DNA from 3 places in the Kocuria sp. WN036 genome. Region 1 is predicted to be linked to each of the others. Evidence: predicted binding sites of a transcription regulator. Region 1 holds the regulator's gene; each other region holds the start of a gene.
What was found. Region 1 encodes LexA, which represses DNA repair genes until DNA is damaged. Its sites were predicted from a motif close to TCGAACANNTGTTCGA; they were not measured.

Region 1 (3,922 bases):
GCCTGCACAAGATCGAGGGCGGCTACCCGTCCGACGACGAGCCCGGCGCGCTCTTCGCGCTGCCCGACGCCGCCCCGCACCCCGGCCCGCCGCAGCCCGAGGCCGCCGAGAACCACGGGCGGCTGGGGCAGGAGGTCCAGCGCCTGCGCGAGTGGGCCCGCGAGACCGGGACCGGCGACCGGGACGAGGTGCTCCCCGGGGTCAGCGACCGCGCCTGGCGCCAGGTGTCGGTCACGGCCAAGGAGTGCCTGGGCCGCAGCTGTCCCCTGGTCGAGGACTGCTTCGCGGAGCTCGCCAAGCAGCGGGCCGGTGAGGCCGACATCGTCATCACCAACCACGCCCTGCTCGCGATCAACGCGTTCGAGGGCATCACGGTGCTGCCCGAGCACGACGTCGTGGTCATCGACGAGGCCCACGAGCTCCAGGACCGGGTGACGGGCGCCGTCACCGGACAGCTCTCCGCGGCGATGGTCCGCTCGGCCGCCGCGTCCGCGCGCAAGCACACCTCCGCGAGCCCCGACTCGCTCACCGCCGGGGCCGCCAACCTCGAGGCCGCCCTGATGGGCGCTCCCGCCGAGCTGCTGCACCGCGGCCTCGGGGACGCCCAGGCGGCGGCCGTGGCCCAGATCCGGGACGCCGCCCGCACCGTGATGACCGAGTCCAAGGCCGGTCCCGGGGAGAAGGACGGGGACGCCGGCCGGCAGATGGCCCGCTCCCGGGTGAGCGACGTCCTCGACCTGGCCGAGCGGATCCTCGCCGCCGAGGAGCACCGCGAGGTGCTGTGGATCTCGCGCCAGGGCGGCTGGGAGCCGGGCCGCGGCTACGTGCCCGCGGAGGACACCGACCCGGCGACCCTGCACGTGGCCCCGCTCAGCGTGGCCGGCACCCTGCGGGAGGGGCTCTTCGACGGGCGCACCGTGGTCCTCACCTCCGCCACCCTGTCCGTCGGCTCGTCCTTCGACTCCGCCGCCGGCGCCCTCGGCCTGCGGGGCGAGGGCGCCCCGCGCTGGGAGGGCGTGGACGTCGGCAGCCCGTTCGACTACCCGAAGCAGGGCATCCTCTACCTCGCCAAGCACCTGGAGAAGCCCGGCCGCCGGCTCACGGAGGCCCAGCTGGACGAGATGCTGGCCCTGCTGGAGGCCTCCAGGGGCGGGGCCCTCGGGCTCTTCTCCTCCCGCCGGGCGGCGGAGGAGGCGGCCGAGGCGCTCCGCGGGCGCACCGACCTGCCGATCCTGTGCCAGGGGGAGTCCTCGCTCGCGGGACTCGTCCAGGAGTTCACCGACGACCCGGCCACGAGCCTGTTCGGCACGATGAGCCTGTGGCAGGGCGTCGACGTCCCGGGGGCCTCGTGCCGGCTCGTGATGATCGACCGGATCCCCTTCCCGCGCCCGGACGACCCGCTGGCGAGCGCCCGCAGCCGCGCCGCGGAACGGGCCGGCGGCAACGGGTTCATGTCCGTGTCCGCGACGCACGCGGCCGTGCGGCTCGCCCAGGGGGCCGGGCGGCTCATCCGCGCGGGCGGGGACCGGGGCGTCGTGGCGATCCTGGACTCCCGGATCGCGACCGCCCGCTACGGCGGCTTCCTCCGCGGGTCCCTGCCGCCGCTGTGGACCACCACGGACCGCCAGGTGGTGCTCGGCGCCCTGCAGCGGCTCTCCGTGGGCTGAGCACGTCCGGCGGACGCCCGGGGTCTCCCCGGACCGCGCCGGGCCCGCACGGGGTGCGGACAGCAGGAGGTGTCCGGACGGCGGCCGGCCCGGACGGCAACGGGCCCCCCCACCGGCGGCGGAGGGCCCGGGTGCCGGGGCGTGCGGCGGCTCAGAGGCTGCGCAGCACCGAGACGACCTTGCCCATCACGGTGGCGTGGTCGCCGAGGATCGGCTCGTAGCGCGTGTTCTGCGGCAGCAGCCAGGTGTGGCCGTCCCGCTGGCGGAAGGTCTTGACCGTGGCCTCGTCGTCGAGCAGGGCGGCCACGATGTCACCGTTGTCGGCGGCGCTCTGCCGGCGCACCACCACCCAGTCGCCGTCGCAGATCGCGGCGTCGATCATCGAGTCGCCCTTGACGCGCAGCATGAACAGCTCGCCGTGCCCGACCAGCTGGCGGGGCAGCGCGAGGACGTCCTCCACGGACTGCTCGGCCGTGATCGGCCCGCCGGCGGCGATGTGGCCCACCAGGGGGACCATCGTCACGTCCGCCGAGGTGGACAGCTCGGCCACGGCGTTCTGGGCGGCGGGACGAGCGGTCCGGCTCGCCGGTGCCGCCGGGGCCTCCTGCGACGGCTCGGCGGACTCCGCCCCGGCGGTCCCGCGCAGCTGCAGGGGAGTGAGCACCTCCATGGCCCGCGGGCGCTTGGGGTCGCGGCGCAGGTAGCCCAGCTTCTCGAGCTGGGCGAGCTGGTGGGTGACGCTGGAGAGCGAGGCCAGGCCCACGAGGTCCCCGATCTCCCGCATGGACGGCGGATAGCCGTGCTCGGCGATGGAGCGCTGGATGGCCTCGAGGATGGTGCGCTGGCGCACGGTGAGCCCGCGGCTGCGCGAGCGTGCCCCGGGGCGGGCGCCCCGGGCGCGGGGCTCCTCGGGGGTGGGGGGCTGGGCCATGGGAGCGTCGTCCTTTCCCGTCCGGCTGCAGGTGCCGCAGCCGGTCTGCGCGGTCCCGGTTCCGATGTCGGACCCGGGTGGTTCGATGGGTCCCGGTCGGCAGGCGCAGGGGATCCGCAGCGCGCGCCGGCCGGGGGCCCGGACCTGTCCTCAGCCTAGGCGACACGCCGTGTGTGTTCAAACATATGTACGACCCGCTGTCGACAGCATTCGCAGACACGTGCTAGACATGGGTCATCGGTATTCGAAAGTATGTTCGATCGAATGGAGGCCCGCGAGGGTCGTCGACCGGACCGGTGTTCGAGATCGCCCGCTCCGTGCGGGAACGTCAAGGAGTTCATGTCATGAGTGCCAGTGCCACCCTTACCGCCGTCGTCGCCCGCCGCCGCGAGTCCGCAGGATCCGCCCGGGGGCTCGGCCGTGCGCTCCGGCGGGCCCGTCCCGCCCGCTCCGCGTCCCGCACCCCGCTGACCCTGACCCGCCGCGGCCGCCTGGTGTTCCTGGGGCTGCCCGTCCTGGCCGGCTCCGCCGCCCTGGTGGTGCTCGCCGTGATCTTCCTCGTCCCCTCGACGGCCACGGCCACGAGCGCACCCGTCCCGGGCTCCGGGACCGAGCAGACCACCGTGTTCCCCGGGCAGAGCCTGTGGGAGCTCGCCGTGGCGGCCGATCCGGACCGGGACCCGCGGGAGGTCATGGACGAGATCGTGGAGCTCAACGACCTGGACAGCTCCGTGCTCGTGGCCGGCCAGCTCCTCGAGGTCCCGGCCGCCTGAGCCGCCCGCCCGATCAGCACGCCCCGCTCTGTACGCCCCGCTCTGTACACCCCGATCTGTACGCCCCGGGCGGAGCACTAAACTGTCCGGGTGACGCAGAACCTGGACCGACTCAACGCCCTCCCGCTCCGCGACGACCTGCGCGGCAAGACGCCGTACGGCGCCCCGCAGCTCGACGTCGCCGTGGCGCTCAACACCAACGAGAACACTCATCCGGTCCCGGCGGACGTGCACGCGGCGATCGTCCGGGAGGTCACCGAGGCGGCCTGGACCCTCAACCGGTACCCGGACCGCGAGTTCACCGCCCTGCGCGAGGAGCTCGCCGCGTACCTCGGCCACGGGCTCGGGCCCGGGAACCTGTGGGCGGCCAACGGGTCCAACGAGATCCTGCAGCAGATCCTGCAGGCCTTCGGCGGCCCGGGCCGCACCCTGCTCAGCTTCGTCCCCACCTACTCGATGTACCCGCTGCTGGCCTCCGGCACGCACACCGGCTTCGTCGCCGGGGAGCGGGCGGCGGACTTCGGCCTGTCCGCGGAGTCCGCGGCCGAGCA
Region 2 (3,922 bases), on a different contig from region 1:
CGGCGGGTCCCAGACCCGGGCGCGGTCGGCGTGGAACGGCTCGCGGCAGGACACCTCCTCGCCCGCGTGCAGCCGGCGGACGGCGTCGAAGCTGCTCTCGAGGAACCGCTGCCGGTGCTCCTTGGCCGGCCAGTCCGGGGTGACGGCCCGCTCGTTGAGCTTCTGTCCGCTGCCCAGAGCGGTCCAGATCCGGCCGGGGAACATGCGGGCGAGGGTGGCCGTGGCCTGGGCGGTGACCACGGGGTGGTAGCGCCGGCCCGGGGCGTGCACGAACCCGAAGGGCAGGTCCGTGGTGGCCAGGGCGGCGCCCAGCCAGGACAGGGCGAACCCGGAGTGGCCCTGGTGCGGCGACCACGGCTCGAGATGGTCCGAGCACATGGCGGCGCCGAAGCCGGCCCGCTGGGCGTGCTCGACGTCGCGCAGCAGCTGCTCGGGAGGGATCTGCTCGTGGGAGGCGTGGAAGCCGATCGTCGCCATGGGGTCCTCCGGTCGAAGGCGGGAACAGGACAGTGGGATCAGGTCACGGGGATCAGGTCACGGGGATCAGGTCAGTGGGATCTGGACAGCAGGAGAGGGAGGACGGGACCGGGTGGGGACGGGTGCCGGGTCAGCCGGCCGCCGCCCGGAGGTCCTCGGCGGGGGTGCAGACGTTGCGCAGCTCGCCGATGCCCTCGATCTCGGTGACGACCTCCTGGCCGTCCCGCAACCAGATCCGGCGGGGCTTCTGGGCCAGGCCCACGCCGGCGGGAGTGCCGCAGGCCACGAGGTCCCCGGGCTCGAGGGTCAGGAACCGGCTGAGGTACTCGACCAGCTCCACGGCGGAGAAGATCATCCGGTCGGTGCCGGAGTCCTGGTGCCGCACGCCGTCCACGGTGCAGCGGATCGCCAGTCCCGCCTCGGGGTCGATCTCGTCAGGGGTCACCACCACGGGGCCCACCGGGGTGGTGCGGTCGAAGTTCTTGCCCTGGAACCACTCGGAGGTCCGGCCCTGCCAGTCCCGCACCGAGATGTCGTTCATGATGGTGTACCCGGCGATCGCGGCCCGCGCCTGGTCCGGCGTGGCGTGGCGCAGGGGCGAGCCGATCACCACGGTGAGCTCGGCCTCCCAGTCGATCTTCTCGGACTCCTCCGGCATGGCGATGGGGTCGGTGGGGCCGATGAGCGCGGTGGCGTACTTCGCGAAGATCGTGGGGTGCTCCGGGATCTCCTGGCCGACCTCCTCCGCGTGGTCGTAGAAGTTCAGCCCGGCGCACAGGATCTTGCCCGGGCGCAGGACGGGCGTCGCCAGGTCCTCCGGGGCCGGCGCGGGGCCCGGCTCCCCCGGCAGCCGCAGGTCGCCCCCGGCGAGGAGGGCCCCGACGTCGGGGACGGGGAGATAGACGGTCCGCCCGTCCTCCTGCCGGAAGGCCTGGGTGGTGCCGTCTCGTCGCACGGTGCCGAGTCTCACGGGTGCTCCCTCACGTTCTGCGGTGCGGTCTCCACCGACGATCCTATGCACCTCCGGCGGGAGGGTGCACCGAGGCGGCCTACGCGCAGCGCACCACGCGGATCCCCGAGGCGCTCGTGGCGGCGAGCAGCCGCCAGCGCCCGGTGTCGAGGGTGTGGACGAGCTCGAGGGTCAGCAGCTCGGAGCGGGTGTTCAGCTGCACCTGGACCCGCCACATCTGCTGGTCCACCGCACCGATCCCCCGGTCCTTGGGCAGCCGCGCGTCCTCGGACCACCAGGCGCGGCGCTCGTACCAGCGCACGGGCCCCTGGGCCACCAGGTAGTCCCGCCCGCGCCAGCGCACGCCCACCGGCACCCCGTCCGTGTCGCAGTCCACGTCGACGCTCTCCGTCAGGAAACCCACGACGGCTCCTCTCTCCCTCGGCCCGGCGCCCGTCCCCGGTGCGCCCTGTTCCCTGGAAGCTAGAACACATGTACGACACGCTAACCCGGAAGAGCGCGGAAAAGGAACAGGTGTTCCCGTGAAGTACCCGCTCCGACCTGGCCGTTCACTTTTGCGATCGAGGACGGCGAAGCATGGACAAGCCCAGCGAAATGGATACGCTGAATGCACGGAGGGCCTGCCCTGCGCGGCCCTCCCGGACGTCCCCTGTCCCTCGTCCGCCCCGCCGGAGCAGCCGGCGTCGACCTCACGGAGGCCTTCCATGACCGGAACCATCACGCTGATCGCCCACACCGCGGCGAACACCAAGAAGCCCGCGGTGAATCTGCGTCCGTCCGGCCCGGAGGACGCCGAGAGCCTCGCCCAGCTCTACTACTCCTCCTACGAGCAGGGCGGGGTCTCCAGTCTGGAGGAGGCCCGCCAGGTGATCCGGGGAGTCTTCGACGGGGAGTACGGGCCCTTCCTGCCCGAGGCCTCGCCGGTGGTGGTCGACGACGACGGGACCGTGGTGGCCGCCGCGCTCGTGCTGTCCCGGCGGGTCGGCGACGACCTCCCTGACGTCCCCTACATCTTCGAGCTGTTCACGGCGGCCTCCCGCCGCCGCCAGGGCCTGGCCGAGCAGCTGGTGCGCTGCGCCATGGGCACCCTCTACGACAACGGCTACGACCAGGTCAGCCTGCGGATCGCCGAGGACAACGCGGCGGCGCTCGCGCTCTACCTGACGCTCGACTTCAACCGGTGGGTCCCCGAGACGGACGACGTCTGAGCCCGGCGGGCGCTCCGGACCGGGGGACGCCGGAGGGGACGCCGGCACGAACAGGGCCCGGCACCCGGCCGTGGAAGAGGCCCGGGACCCGCGATGCGGGTCCCGGGCCTCTTCTGTGACCGGCTCAGAGCGAGAACTCCTCCCGGACGGGGGGATCGGCGGCGATGTCGACGAACCGCGCCCAGCGGGGGCGCACCGCCACGAGCCGGGTGCTGTCCTTGTCCGTGGCCCCCGGGTGCCGGGACTCCAGCACCTCGCCGGCGTCCTGCGCGGCGGAGCCCTCCAGCACGGCGGCCTCGCCCTCGAGCTGGAACTCCTGGCCCGTCCCGGAGACCACCACGAGGGAGACCCGGGGATCGGCGAGGAGGTTGGCGTACTTGCGGCTGCGCTCGTTCGTGCCGAAGACCAGCCGCCCGTCCCCGAGGGCCGCGAGGTTGATCCACGCGGACTCGGGGCAGCCGGCGCCGCTGTTGGTCGCCACGACCCCGCCGCCGTGGGCGCGGACGAAGGCGGTGACCCGGTCCACGGGCTCCCGGGGGCTCAGAACAGGCTCCGCTGCGGCTCGACGAGCTCCGGGGAGTTGTTGCGCACGTTGCCGACCGCCGGGCCCACCGGGTCGAGCACCCAGCGGGCGGCCGTCCGGTGCGCCTCGGCCCGGACCAGGTCCACGAGCTGCGGGGCGTCGTCCTCCCCGGGGCGCAGCCAGTCCCCCACGTGCTCGGGCGCCAGCGGGATCGGCATCCGGTCGTGCAGACCGTGCAGCTCCGTGAGCACGGGGTGCTCGTCGGAGGGCTCCGGGGAGTCGGTGGTGAGGATGGAGCAGGACAGCAACCAGGTGCTCCCGCCGCCGTCCCTGCCCGGCTGCAGGGCCGCGGAGTGCAGCTCCGTGCCCTCGGGCACCCGCCACCACTCGTAGATCCCGGCGAACCAGATGGTCTCCTCCGGATCGGCCGGGTGGACGTAGTAGGGCTGCTTGCGCCCGCCCTTCCCGGCGCCGGGCTCCTTCTTCCACTCGTAGTAGCCGTTGGCCGGGACCGCGCACCGGCGGGCCCGGACCGCCTTGCGGAAGGACGGCTTCTCGAGGACGGTCTCCGAGCGGGCGTTGAACATCTTCGACCCGACCGCCGGGTCCTTGGCCCAGCCCGGGACCAGTCCCCAGCGGGCCACGTGCAGCTCGCGCACCAGCTCCCCGTCGTCCCGGCCGTTCCCGCCGGTGAGGCGTTCCAGGACGATCGGCACGTCGGTGGTGGGCGCGGTGTTCCAGTTG
Region 3 (3,922 bases), on a different contig from region 1:
GCTCGCGCTGGCCCGGGGACTCGATCTGGAAGCACCCCAGGGTGTGGGTCGAGCGGATGAGCTCGAACGTCCTCCCGTCGTCCACGGGGATCGCCTCGAGGTCCAGGCGGGGCCGGTCCGGGTGGGTGCGGGCCACCTCGTCGACGGCGTGGGCGAGCGCCGACTGCATCCGCACGCCGAGGATGTCGAGCTTGAGCATGCCCATGGGGTCCATGTCGTGCTTGTCGAACTGGCTCATGGGCATCCCCGTCCCACTGGACTGCACCGGGGTGCGGTCCAGGAGGCTCAGGTCCCCCAGGATCACCCCGCACGGGTGCATGGAGATGTGCCGGGGCAGCCGGTCCAGGCGCTCGGTGAGGTCCACGAGGAGGTCGAGCTGCTTCTCCTGGGCCACCTGCTCGGCGAAGTCCCGCAGCTCCGGCTGGCGGGCGATGGTCTCCCGCAGCGCCGAGGCCGGCAGGTGCCACAGCTGCTTGGCCGCGCCGTCCACGGTCTCGGGGTCGATGCCGAGCGCCAGCCCGGCGTCCCGGACGGCACCGCGGGCCCGGTAGGCGTTCTGCATGCTCATGAGGCTCACCCGTTCGGGGCCGAAGCGCTCGAAGATCCGCCGGTAGACGCGGTGGCGCTCGGCCGACTCGACATCGATGTCGATGTCCGGGAGGGTCGAGCGGTCGTTGGAGAGGAAGCGCTCGAAGAGCAGCTCGTGCTCGAGCGGGTCCACCTGGGAGACGTCGAGCAGATAGTTGACGAGCGAGGACACCCCCGAGCCGCGGGCGGCGTGGCGGACCCCCATCTGCCCGATCATCGCGGAGACCTCGGCCACGGTGAGGAAGTAGGAGGCGAAGCCGAGGTCCTCGATCACCCCCAGCTCCTGCTCCAGCCGGTCCCGCACGGCCCGTGTCATGCGGCGGCCCGGGTAGCGGCGGCCCAGCCCCGCCTCGCACCGGGCCCGCAGCTCCGCGGGCGCCGGCCGGTCCAGGCCCAGCACGGAGGCCTCGGGCACCACCGGCCGCCCCCAGCCGCAGTCGGCGACCGGGTCCAGCCGGCACCGGTCGGCCACCCGCTGGGTGCCCGCCAGCAGGGCCGCGGCCCCGGCCGCGCCGAGGTCCGCGGCCCGGGCGATCTCCGCGGCGAGCGCGCGCATCTGCCGGGCGGACTTGAGCCAGCCCTGGCCGTTGGGCTGCAGCGGCTCCGGCGCCGTCGTCCGCCGGGACGTCCCGGTCCGCCCGGCGGCCCTGCCGCCGGGGGCGTGGCCGGCGCGCGCCCCGAGGGTCTCGAGCGGGGTGAGGGCGCGGGCGGCGTCGAGGACGTCGGCGGTGGCGGCCTCGGCGGGGGTGGCGTAGCGCACCGCGTTGGTCAGCACGGGGGTCAGCCCCGCCTCGAGGGCGGCGCGCAGCATCCGGGCCGCGTGGGAGGTGCTGCACGCCGTGCCGGGGGCGGCGAGGTGCGAGACCACCTCCACGGCGAGCGCCGGTGCGGGGAGCAGGGTCCGCCACCGGGCCAGGGCGGCGCGCCCGGTGCGGTAGCGGCGGGCCGCGAGCTCCTGCCCGACGTCGGAGGCGGGCCCGAGCAGGACGGTCAGGACCGGCTCCCCGTGCCGGGGCGAGTGTGCGGCGGCCGCGATCTCGGCGGCGGTCACCCCGGGCGGGCCCGCTGCGGCGTGGGCGGTGGAGACGAGCCGGCACAGGGCGGCGTAGCCCGCACCGGCGGTGCCGCCGGCCGCCAGGACCACCACGCGGCCGAGGGCGCGCTCGCGGCCGGGGTCCAGCAGGGCGAGGTCGACCCCCAGGACCGGGTCGATGCCGTGCTCCCGGCACGCGCCCAGGTGCTTGATCGCGCCGTAGAGCCCGTCCCGGTCGGTGCAGGCGAGGGCGTCCGCGCCGTCCGCCGCGGCGGCGGCCGCCAGGACGGCAGGTCGGCTGACCCCGAAGTGGGCGCTGAAGGCGGTGGCGACGTGCAGGTGCGGAAAGCTCACGCCCCCATTCGAATACGTGTTCGAATCTTAAGTCAATTGCAAACCGCCGGGGCCGCGGGAACTCCGGCTCCTGGGCGTCCGTCGCGGCGCGGATGGCCCAGGAGGACGCCGGGCCCGGGCGGGAGACGATCCGCCCACGGCCCGCAGGGGCGCCGCGCACGGGGACGCCCTCGTTCCGGGACAGGGGATGCCGCACTTCTGTGGCATGTTGTTTCCTGCACCCACGGGCATCACCGAGGGGCCCGCACCCCCGCCGCACGGACGCAGGAGGAGACGACGATGGACGTCCGGCAGCTCACGTACTTCCTGGCCGTGGTGGACCACGGCGGCTTCACCCGCGCCGCGGAGCAGCTGCTCATCGCCCAGCCCTCCCTGTCCCAGACCGTCAAGGGCCTCGAGCGGGAACTGGGGGTGCCGCTGTTCCACCGGATCGGGCGGCGGGTGGTGCTCAGCGAGGCCGGCGAGGAGCTGGTGGGCCCGGCCCGGGTGGTGGTCCGGGACCTGGAGGCCGCCCGGTCCGCCGTCGACGACCTGCGCGGGGTGCGCAGCGGCCGCCTGGACGTGGTCGCCATGCCCTCCCCCGGCGTCGAACCGCTCACGTCGATGATCGCTGCCTACGCGGGAGCCCACCCGGCCGTGACGGTCAGCGTGGACGCGGCATTCACCCCCGAGGAGGTGGCCGACGCGGTGCGCACCGGCCGCGCCGAGATCGGCGTCCTGGGCTCGGAGCACCCGTTCCGCTCCGCCGAGGTCGAGGTGATGCACCTGGAGCAGCAGCCCCTGGTGCTCATCGTGGCACCGCAGGCGGACACCTTCGGTGACGGGCACGCCATCCGCCGGGAGGACCTGGCCGGGCACCGGGTGGTCGTCTCCCAGCAGGGCTCGCTGATGCGGCGGCTGATCGACGACGCCCTGGCCGGCGGGGTGCCGGTCGAGATCGCCGCCGAGGTCGCCCACCGCACCTCGGTCCTCCCGCTGGTGCTGGCCGGGGTCGGGCACGCGGTGCTGCCCTCCTCCTGGACCCCGCTGGCGCGCGCCGCAGGGCTGCGGGTGCTGCGGATCGAACCGGTCACCGTGCTGCACGTGGCCGTGCTCAGCCGCCCGGCGCACCTGACCCCGGCCGCCCGCGCGTTCCTGGCGGTCGCCGCCGAGCACGCGGCCCGGCACGCCGCGGACCGCTCCCGGGCACCCGAGGGAACGGCGCCGGACCGGGCCGAGAGGGCGGGCCGGCCGGAGGGGACGGCGCCGCAGGACGCGCCGCGGATCGTGTCATAGGGGATTCCTATCCGGGGGATGGGATTCCGGTCTTGGACCTCATGGTGCTCGGGGCGCTCTACTGGAACCCGGTGCCGCACTGCGCTGCGGACACCACGAGCAGAGCACCCGAGAAGGAGAGCACCCCATGGCCGAGCACCAGGTCTTCACGATCGCCTCGATCCCCGCCGACGGCGTGGGCCCGGAGGTCGTCGCCGCCGGCCGCACGGTCCTGGACGCGGTGGCCGAGCAGTCGAACGGGGCGTTCTCCTTCGACTGGACCAAGTTCCCCTGGGGCAGTGCGTACTACGCCCAGCACGGGGTGATGATGCCGGCCGACGGGCTGGAGACCCTCCAGGACTTCGACGCCATCTACTTCGGGGCCGTGGGGTGGGAGAACGTCCCCGACCACGTGTCCCTGTGGGGGCTGCGGCTGAACATCACCCAGAACTTCGACCAGTGGGCCAACATCCGCCCCGTGCGCTTCCTCCCCGGCGTGGTCTCCCCGCTGCGCAAGGCCGACGACACCGAGCTGGACTGGGTCGTGGTGCGGGAGAACAGCGAGGGCGAGTACGCCGGGCTCGGCGGGCGGAACCTCGCCGGCCGGGGTCCCGGCAACGAGGTCGCCGTCCAGTCCTCCCTGTTCACGGAGAAGGGCTGCGAGCGCATCATCCGCTTCGCCTTCGACCTCGC

Region 2: the regulator LexA is predicted to act here: its motif matches at 1,911-1,926, upstream of CK505_RS05575 (DUF6504 family protein).
Region 3: the regulator LexA is predicted to act here: its motif matches at 1,984-1,999, upstream of CK505_RS05540 (DNA polymerase III subunit alpha).

The regions. Positions count from the first base shown of each region.
Region 1 is NZ_NSKF01000027.1:10,289-14,210, reverse strand. Features, by position in the region: gene CK505_RS14760 (ATP-dependent DNA helicase) at 1-1,667, shown strand, start outside; gene lexA (transcriptional repressor LexA) at 1,819-2,598, opposite strand; gene CK505_RS14750 (hypothetical protein) at 2,943-3,371, shown strand; gene CK505_RS14745 (histidinol-phosphate transaminase) at 3,462-3,922, shown strand, end outside.
Region 2 is NZ_NSKF01000006.1:17,060-20,981, forward strand. Features, by position in the region: gene CK505_RS05565 (TIGR03885 family FMN-dependent LLM class oxidoreductase) at 1-477, opposite strand, end outside; gene CK505_RS05570 (fumarylacetoacetate hydrolase family protein) at 608-1,447, opposite strand; gene CK505_RS05575 (DUF6504 family protein) at 1,527-1,850, opposite strand; gene CK505_RS05580 (GNAT family N-acetyltransferase) at 2,152-2,655, shown strand; gene CK505_RS05585 (pyridoxamine 5'-phosphate oxidase family protein) at 2,780-3,181, opposite strand; gene CK505_RS05590 (SOS response-associated peptidase) at 3,196-3,922, opposite strand, start outside.
Region 3 is NZ_NSKF01000006.1:10,575-14,496, forward strand. Features, by position in the region: gene CK505_RS05540 (DNA polymerase III subunit alpha) at 1-1,975, opposite strand, end outside; gene CK505_RS05545 (LysR family transcriptional regulator) at 2,255-3,250, shown strand; gene CK505_RS05550 (tartrate dehydrogenase) at 3,378-3,922, shown strand, end outside.